DNA from 3 places in the Staphylococcus saprophyticus subsp. saprophyticus ATCC 15305 genome. Region 2 is predicted to be linked to each of the others. Evidence: predicted binding sites of a transcription regulator. Region 2 holds the regulator's gene; each other region holds the start of a gene.
What was found. Region 2 encodes LexA, which represses DNA repair genes until DNA is damaged. Its sites were predicted from a motif close to CGAACATATGTTCG; they were not measured.

Region 1 (3,289 bases), on a different replicon from region 2:
TTCAACAAGATGAATAATCTTGGCAATGGTTGTATCTTCTACGTATTTGGTGATTTTTACTTCAATTAGTCCCTCTTCGTTAAGCGTACCTGCAAATACTTCGTCATCTACCGCTTTGGAGACGGGAACAGATTCTCCTGTTATAGCTGCCTGATTGACAGCCGACAAGCCATTCACAATGATTCCATCCATGGCAATTTTCTCCCCTGGTTTGACAATCATGATATCACCCACAGCGATATCGTCCACATGGATTATTATTTCCTGACCATTTCGTCTAACTAGTGCTTCTTTTGGGGCGATATCCATCAATGAACGTATGGATTGTCTTGCTCTGTCCATAGAGAAGCGTTCAAGTGCTTCACTGATTGCAAAGAGAATAACAACAATAGATGCCTCTGCCCATTCACCAATAATGGCAGCTCCAATAACGGCAACGGTCATCAGGGTTTTCATGTCGAAATCAAAGCGTATCAAATTTTGAAAACCGACTTTAAATAATGAATATCCGCCAATTACAATAGAACCTACAAATAACATGGAAGTTACGAGGTTATCTTCTCCATTTACAAAGTGAGAAAGGTAACCAAAAGCAATTAGTAGTGTGGCAAACAGCAATGTACTATGTTTTTTATAAAATGGTGTTTTCTCTTCTTTATGAGCCTTAGTGTCATCTTTAACCCTTTGTATCGTTTGATTCGCTAGTTTTTCAGGAGATACTTTTAGATTCTCAAAAGCACCTGCTTTTTCAAGTTCTTCAACCGATGCATTTCCATATACATCAATTTTAGAAGCGCCAAAGTTTACTTTTGCATCCTCAACTCCAGCTATTTGTTTTACATTTTTTTCAAACTTCCCCGCACAATTTGCGCAGGAAAATCCTTCCACACGGTAAACGTTTTTATCTTTAATTACCACAGGTTCTACCCGTCTTTTAGGTTTCTCTGGTGCCACTTTAAGATTTTCAAAAGCACCAGCCTTTTCTAGTTCTTCAACAGTTGCACTGCCGAAGACATCAATTTTTGAAGCTCCAAAATTTACTTTTGCGTCCTGAACGCCTGGAATCTTTTTAACATTTTTCTCAAACTTTCCTGCACAATTTGCACATGAAAATCCTTGGACCCGATAGACGTTCATTTCTTCTTCCATTAGTTTAACCTTTTGTTCAGACATTGACCTTCACTTCTTTCTTATGTGCTAGGGCGATCATCATTATCTGCCTGATATGTTCATCATCTAAAGAATAGAAAGCTAGTTTTCCTTCTTTTCTAAAGTTGACCACCCCTTGCTTATAAAGCGTACGTAAATGATGAGATGCATTTGCTATCGTAACACCTAAGATATTTGCTATATCACAAACACACAACTCTTCATCCTGACACAGAGCGTAAGTAATTTTTGCTCTATTTTCATCGGCAATAGCCTTTAACATTTGGCTAACACCAGAAATATCAACTGTTTGTAAATCCCCTTGTATTCGATTAACCTTTTCTTCGTCATAACAAAAAATTTCACAAGTATCTTTCTTTTTCATATTATCATCCCATCTTCATTCAAATATTTATTTGAATGTATTATAACCATTTTCGACTCATCATGCAAGCAAATATTTGAATGAAAATAAAAGAAGTAAGTAGGGCATAAAATTCTAGTCTCAAAAACGAAGGAAAGAAGAAGTGAAATGAAATATATAGAATTTTTGAAAACGCGAGGGGCCACAGGCGCAATATTTATGGGGATTTTCTACGCTTTAGTTATGCTAGCTATTTTTTTACCGGGTTATAAAGCAATGCCTGGCAATGTAGATAAACTTCCTATTGCTATTGTTAACGATGATACAGGAGACTATGGTAACCAAATATCAAAACAATTAAATAAAAGTTTACCGTTCGATAATATTAAGAAAGATATTTCTAACTCAAAGGCAAACAAGGACTTGGAGCATAATGATTTGAACCTTGTAATTCACATTCCTAAAGATTTTTCTAGTAATTTAAAATCTGGAAAAGATACACCTGGTTTAGATTTTAAAATAAACGATGCGTCCCCAACCATGATTAGTCAGTCAATGGATTCAATTGCAACAAATATAAATAGTCAACTAAGTGAACAGTTTTCTAATCAAACTACTGGTACGGTGTTAAAACAAGTGAAAGTACCTGAAAAACAAGTAGACGGTTTAGTTAAACAAATTAATGCGTCATATTCTGGTGAAGTCTCTCATATTAATGAACTGCCCTAAAGTATGAATGTTAAAATGTTACCTATGTTCTTGACGCTAGCAGGTTATGTTGGTGCTATGATAGGATCTATGCAATTAGTTAGTTCATTTAATTTACTACGTTCAAAAGCGTCTAAAACCAGATTATTCATTTACGTCCAATTTACAGCACTATTAATTGCTATTTCATCTTCATTAGTAGCGCTAGGAGTGACTTATTTTATAAATGATTTAGATGGGAAATTATTCTTAAGCATGTTAGGTCAATTAACACTTAATTATATGGTCAGCTTCAATTTCACGGCAATTGTAGTATTTTTAATAGGAGAAGCTGGTATGATTTTAAATATTCCAATTTTATTAATACAAACAATTGCAAATGGAGCAACAATGAGTCGAGATATGATGCCTGGATTGTATAATTGGGTTAGTCATATTTCACCAATGTATTACTCTGTCCAAGCACACTTTGCTAATCTTTATGGTAGTATATCTCAAGGACCCTATATTTTATCTATGGGAGCAGTGGGTTTAGGTGCATTGCTAATAAACATACTCATAGTTACATTTATTCATAAGAAATCGCCAGTTTATATGAATAAAAATAAACTTAATTCCACAGAAACTGTTAATCAATAAACGTAATCCCGATTCTGATGAAATAAGTCCAATTTTTAAAGGGGCGTATTATTAATGTCTGTACAAATATTTATATTAAGTAAGTTAATGGAACAAAACACTTATCCTTATCAATTAAAAAGACAATTATCTGAACCTATTCCATTTGATAAAATGAGTGGCCTAACCGAAAGTAAGCTTTACTATCATTTTGATTCACTTAAGAAGAAAGGCTTAATTGAAGTCACACAAACTATTAGAGAAGAAAATAGACCTGACAAACAAATTTTCGCTATTACTGATCAAGGAAAAGATGCTTTACCTTCAATGATTTATAAACTCTTTAAAAACGCTAATCAAATCACTGAAATGTATATAGGTATCGCTAATCTTAAATATGTGGATAAGAAAAAAATAATTTATATTTTAGAAGATAAAGCAAAAGATATT
Region 2 (3,289 bases):
ATATGATTAAACATATTAAAAAACATATTCCAGAAGTATTTGTAATTGCTGGAAATGTAGGTACACCAGAAGGCGTACGTGAATTAGAAAATGCAGGCGCTGATGCAACAAAAGTAGGTATTGGACCAGGTAGAGTATGTATTACTAAAATTAAAACTGGATTTGGTACAGGTGGTTGGCAATTATCTGCTTTAAATCATTGTAGTAAAGCAGCGCGTAAACCAATAATAGCAGATGGTGGTATTAGAACACATGGTGATATTGCAAAATCAATTCGTTTTGGTGCATCAATGGTTATGGTAGGATCATTATTTGCTGCACATGAAGAATCACCAGGTGAAACAGTGGAATTAGATGGCAAAATGTATAAAGAATATTTTGGTAGCGCATCTGAATTCCAAAAAGGTGAACATAAAAACGTTGAAGGTAAAAAAATGTTTGTTGAACATAAAGGCTCACTTTTTAATACTTTAACTGAAATGCAACAAGATTTACAAAGTTCAATTTCATATGCAGGTGGCAAAGACTTAAATTCATTAAGAAAAGTAGATTACGTTATCGTAAGAAACTCAATTTTTAATGGTGATAGAGACCAAAATTTATAGTAGGTGTTTAAAATCAGAAGACTTTTATTATATATAGTCATTTTTTTGATCATTGTTTTAGTCGTCCCTATCAAAGAAACGGCACCTATGACATCGTTACAGCAGCAACTCAAATCGAGTGTTGATAGTTGGACTTCAAGCGAAACAGCAACGAACGATGAACTGAAAGTACCTAATAAACAAGATTTTGCTGTGAATAATATTCAAATGAATATGTCAAAACAGGACGTCGATAACAAACTTGGCAAAGCTAAACGAGTGACATCAAATGAATATGGCACACAGTGGCATACGTATTATTCTGATGATTATAGAGCATTTGTAATGGTAAGTTATATTGATGATAGAGTGAATGCACTTTATAGTAATCAAAATCTAATTTCTTCTAAATCGAAAATTAAATACGGTACACCTAAACAAATTGTGCGAGATAGACTTGGCGAACCAATTAAAGATAAACAAAAAGGTAACGTAAAATTTGATGTTCAAGACGATGAGTATGATAATTTTCATAAAGACAGCATTTATACAACGGCATTTTATGATAAACATGAGAACAATAACTTAACTGCGCTTTTACAGGTTAGTGACAAAATGGAAAATCGTTTACAACAACAATATGGTGCACCTTCTGATAATTTAGCCCAAAGTTTCGAACTACAAAACTTTGATTTAGTAAATGCTGAAAGGGTTCAACATAATTTAAATACATTAAGCTATTCATCTAGTATTTCAGATACTGCCAGAAAACACAGTAAAGATATGGCTGATAATAACTATTTTGATCATAACAATTTATCAGGAGAATCTCCTTTTGATAGATTGGAGGCAGATGGTCATGATTTCAATGCAGCAGGAGAAAATTTAGCATATGGTCAAGCAAGTAGTATTTATGCACACCAAGGTTTAATGAATTCATTAGGTCATAGAAAAAATATACTTAAAAAAGAATTTAATACTCTTGGTGTGGGTGTCGATTTTAATAAAAATAGGCAACCTTACTGGACAGAAAATTATACAGGCTAATGTTTTATTATAGTTGTATACGGGTATCTATGATTTGTGAGGATGGATAAGTTATGACAACAAATAAAAAAGATAAAACAGAAGATATACTTGAAAAAGTTAAAGAAGTTTTAGAAAAGAATAGAAAAAAATAGGCGAATGCGCAATTGCGCATTCGCTTATTTTTTTGAGAGTGTCTTAAATTGCTCTAAATTACCAATTACATTTCTCTAAATAATCCGACCACTTTTCCTAAGACAGTAACTTGATCTAAATAAATAGGGTCCATTGAACTATTTTCTGGTTGTAGACGGTAATGTGCTTTTTCCTTAAAGAAGCGTTTGACTGTAGCTTCATTTTCTTCAGTCATAGCGACAATAATATCACCATTTTCGGCAATTGTTTGGCTTCTAACAATGACTTTGTCTCCATCAAGAATACCTGCTTCAATCATACTATTTCCAACTACATTTAAAATAAAAATATCACTATTGTGTGTAGATGTGAAATGTTCTGGTAAAGGGAAGTACTCTTCAACATTTTCAACAGCAGTTATTGGTATACCTGCTGTTACTTTGCCAATTACAGGAACATGAATTGTTTCTTCCATATTAATAGGTTCACCTAATTGTTCAGTTACTATTTCAATGGCACGTGGTTTAGTAGGATCTCTTCTAATATAACCTTTTTCTTCTAATCTAGATAAATGACCATGAACTGTTGAGCTAGATGCGAGACCAACAGCTTCACCGATTTCTCTAACACTTGGTGGGTATCCTTTAGCGTGAACAGTTTGTTTTATATATTCAAAAATCTCATTTTGTCGTTTAGTTAACTCTCTCATAATAGGCACTCCCTAATCTAATTTAACCTAATTATAGCATGTGTATATCCGTTTTACAAACGTTTGTTCGTTTCGGTGTTGACATAGAACAAATGTTCTGATAAAGTAACTATACAAACAAACGTTCTAGGAGTGACTATAAATGATAAAAATATATAAATCTCAAATAAAAGCTTATACAATGGTGTTAATTGCAACTATGGTTCTTTGCGCAATTTTTATATTAAGTGCTTATAACAACGCTAATTCAGAACAGACGTACGAAATGACAGATCACCAAATGACGCAACAATCTAACAATAGCGAACAAAACAATACTAAATTGGAGCAGAAAAGCGAACAAGATTCACAACCCGTAATGGCATCAATGTATTAAAATATATATAAAAGACAATGATTAATGATGATAATAAGGTTGGGTTAAGGTGAGCGAAACAATTTAGTTTCGTTCACTTTTTTGTTATATTTTTTATATTAATAATAACGGAGGTTTATAATGTCTCAAAAAGATGGTGTAGATATAAAAAGAATTAATGAATTAGCAAAAAAGAAAAAGGAACAAGGACTTACAGAAAATGAAGCTAAAGAACAATCGAAATTGCGAAAAGCTTATCTAGAATCTTTTAGAAAAAACTTTAAACAACAAATTGAAAGTACAAGAGTCATTGATCCTGAAGGTAATGATGTCACTCCGGATAAAGTGAAGAAAATTTTAGATGCGAAAGAGAAAGAAGATAAATAGAAAATCAATATTTTGTTAAATAGATATTAAATAAGGTATAATGATATAGAATCTTGTTAGAAGAAAGGAAGTCATTTAGATGAATAAAGAAAA
Region 3 (3,289 bases), 550 kb from region 2:
TTTCTTAGTCAACGTTGTAACAAGTACACGCTCATTTCGATCGATTCGATCCTGTATCTCACCAAGTAAATCATCAATTTGATTTTCTGTAGGGCGCACCTCAATCTTAGGATCTAACAGACCGGTTGGACGTATGATTTGTTGAACCATCTCATCTGTATGCTCAAGTTCAAATGGTCCTGGTGTGGCTGAAACATAAACCAACTGTTTCGTTTTTTCTTCGAATTCCTCGAATTTTAAAGGTCTATTATCTAGTGCACTCGGCAAACGGAATCCGTGGTCAACTAATACTTGTTTACGAGCACGGTCACCATTATACATACCTCTAATCTGCGGCAAAGTTACGTGCGACTCATCAATCATGACTAACCAGTCATCTCCGAAATAATCAAGTAATGTATAAGGTGTTGACCCCATAGGACGTAATGTTAAGTGAACGGAATAATTTTCTATACCCGAACAGAATCCCATTTCTCTCATCATTTCTAAATCATAATTGGTACGTTGCTCTAAACGTTGCGCTTCTAACAATTTATTTTCTGCATTTAATTCAGCTAAACGTTCTTCTAATTCGTTCTCAATTCTTTGAATTGCTGATTTCATTTTTTCTTCACGTGTTACGAAGTGAGATGCTGGGAAGATTGCAAAATGATCGCGTTCTCTTAATACTTCTCCAGTTAAGTAATTCACTTCACGAATACGATCAATCTCATCACCAAAGAATTCTACACGGATACACATTTCTTCTCTAGATGCAGGGAAAATCTCAACGACATCCCCTCTAACTCTAAATGTACCGCGTCTAAAATCTATATCATTTCTTGTATATTGGACGTCCACTAATTTTTTAAGTAATTCACTTCTATCCATCTCCATGCCAGCACGTATACTAACGACTAAATCACGGTATTCTTCTGGATTACCCAAACCGTAGATACAACTGACACTGGCAATCACAATCACGTCATCTCTCTCAAACAACGCACTGGTAGCTGAATGTCGTAACTGGTCAATCTCATCATTGATTGAAGCGTCTTTTTCTATAAAAGTGTCAGTTGAAGGCACATAGGCTTCTGGTTGATAATAGTCATAGTAACTTACAAAGTATTCCACTCTATTTTCAGGAAAAAATTCTTTGAACTCACTATATAATTGGCCTGCTAAGGTCTTATTATGTGCGATAATCAGTGTTGGTTTACCAACCTGTTTGATTACATTACTCATCGTAAATGTCTTACCAGTACCAGTTGCGCCTAATAGCGTTTGGTGTCTTTTCCCTTCATTAACACCATTTACAATTTTTTGAATTGCTTCTGGCTGATCCCCTTGAGGTTCAAATTCAGAATGCAGTTTGAACGGATAATGTTCCATGGCGACACATGCCTCCTAATTAAGTCTATATCTCTTATTTCGAACCTATTACAATTTGTTTATCTTAAAACGTTCATATATTGATTCTTTACATATCATTTATTCAGATGAATGGTTCTATACTCGTTATATATATTAACAGATTTATGAATACAAAAACAAACATTTGTTCGTAGTTTTAATACTTCTTTTTATAAAGAAAAAACAAACATAGTATGTCACCATGTTTGCATCCATTTGATTTTATATCATAAAAACTTCTTTTTTTTGAAGTTATATTATTATAAATCTCTTATTTAATTATAGCAATTAGGTTGCTCAATGCTTATTATTCAATCATCATCTTTTTTATGCAACTCTAATTGGTCGATGATAAGATACCCCGCTAATAATGAAACGACATCTATGAAAATGATCCATTCATTATGAAAGAACCCCTTTTCAACTGATACACCTATTAAAATTAAAGTCAATATTGTACCTACCCATTTGCTTCTTGTTAGCACACTGAATAATATAACAAAAACACATGGGAAAAAGGATGCCAATATATACCAAATCATGGAATTCACCCATTCCTATTATTTAAAATTGCCATTGTTGTTTCACGCAATTCAGATCTTGGTATGAATTTCTCTGTTAGCATCTCTGGGATGATATTCTCGATAAAATCTTGAACTGAGCTAAGATGATCAAATTGCATGATTGTCTCTAGTGACATTTCATAAATTTCAAAAAATAACTGTTCTGGATTACGTTTTTGTATTTCTCCGAAAGTTTCATATAATAAGTCAATTTTATCAGCAACCGACAACAATTGTCCTTCTAAGGAATCATCTTTACCTTCTTGTAATCGCTCACGATAAATAGCTTGATATGGCTCTGGAATTTCCTCATTTATAAAATGGTCTACCATTTCTTCTTCTACTTGAGAAAATAATTTTTTCAATTCTCCACTTGCATATTTCACCGGTGTCTTAATATCGCCAGTAAATATTTCGGCAAAATCATGATTTAATGCTTTCTCATATAAACTTTTCCAATCGACTTCATTACCATGATATTCCTCTACAGTACCTAAATATTGAGCGATTTTTGTCACTTTGAATGAATGAGCAGCGACGTTATGCTCAAAATATTTAAATTTACCCGGCAATCTAATTAATTTTTCCAAATCAGATAAACGTTTAAAATATTGATGTACACCCATGACATCGCCTCCTAGTTTATTAAAAAATGATTATTCTTGATTTTATAATATCATTCAACGCGTTAAATGTCTTATCAATATCATTGAAAAATAATAATCATTTAATTTAACTCATATAATAAAAATAGGTTATATTTCAACGGTATAGTTATCAATGATTTAGGTATAGTCTGGGCGTAGTACAAAAATATTGGATTTGTTTCTATGGCGTTGGTGATTGATGACGCATCAAAAACGATGCAGCTTGAAATACTGCTATAATCGTTTGTTTAAGCTACTCTGCTTGTTATCTATACATTAAAAGTTCGAGATATTTCCTCATATCCCGAACTCTTATTTCGATAGCGTCACTTCAAATCAAATCATTTTTCTTCACAGAAGGATAGATTTTTTTTAGTGAATATAATTATATTGGCCTGTGTTATGGATTGTTCTATATGATTTTTGACCTACACCTTGCCAATTCATTTCAGATACGACAATTGAACCATCTGCATTTTTACTTTCAACAACACCTACATGACCATAGTTGCCTGCAGTACTTTGGAATATAGCACCTACTTCAGGCGTGTTGTTCACTTGATAGCCACTTTGCTGTGCTGCTGAAGCCCAATTATTCGCATTTCCCCATAAGTTTCCAACTGATTTCCCTAATTGTTGTCGACGATCAAAAGCATAATATGTACATTGACCCCAATCATAATAGTT

Region 1: the regulator LexA is predicted to act here: its motif matches at 1,555-1,568, upstream of cadC (Cd(II)/Pb(II)/Zn(II)-sensing metalloregulatory transcriptional repressor CadC).
Region 3: the regulator LexA is predicted to act here: its motif matches at 1,531-1,544, upstream of uvrB (excinuclease ABC subunit UvrB).

What each region holds. Positions count from the first base shown of each region.
Region 1 covers NC_007352.1:15,313-18,601, forward strand. The annotation lists gene SSP_RS12560 (cadmium-translocating P-type ATPase CadA) at 1-1,173, opposite strand, end outside; gene cadC (Cd(II)/Pb(II)/Zn(II)-sensing metalloregulatory transcriptional repressor CadC) at 1,166-1,534, opposite strand; gene SSP_RS13240 (YhgE/Pip domain-containing protein) at 1,682-2,242, shown strand; gene SSP_RS13245 (ABC transporter permease) at 2,246-2,860, shown strand; gene SSP_RS12575 (PadR family transcriptional regulator) at 2,915-3,289, shown strand, end outside.
Region 2 covers NC_007350.1:1,469,365-1,472,653, reverse strand. The annotation lists gene guaC (GMP reductase) at 1-605, shown strand, start outside; gene SSP_RS07205 (CAP-associated domain-containing protein) at 609-1,631, shown strand; gene lexA (transcriptional repressor LexA) at 1,831-2,454, opposite strand; gene sosA (DNA damage-induced cell division inhibitor SosA) at 2,597-2,830, shown strand; gene SSP_RS07190 (DUF896 domain-containing protein) at 2,951-3,196, shown strand; gene tkt (transketolase) at 3,276-3,289, shown strand, end outside.
Region 3 covers NC_007350.1:2,020,235-2,023,523, forward strand. The annotation lists gene uvrB (excinuclease ABC subunit UvrB) at 1-1,371, opposite strand, end outside; gene SSP_RS09820 (CsbA family protein) at 1,704-1,934, opposite strand; gene SSP_RS09825 (YfbR-like 5'-deoxynucleotidase) at 1,940-2,581, opposite strand; gene SSP_RS09830 (COG3942 and LysM peptidoglycan-binding domain-containing protein) at 2,975-3,289, opposite strand, start outside.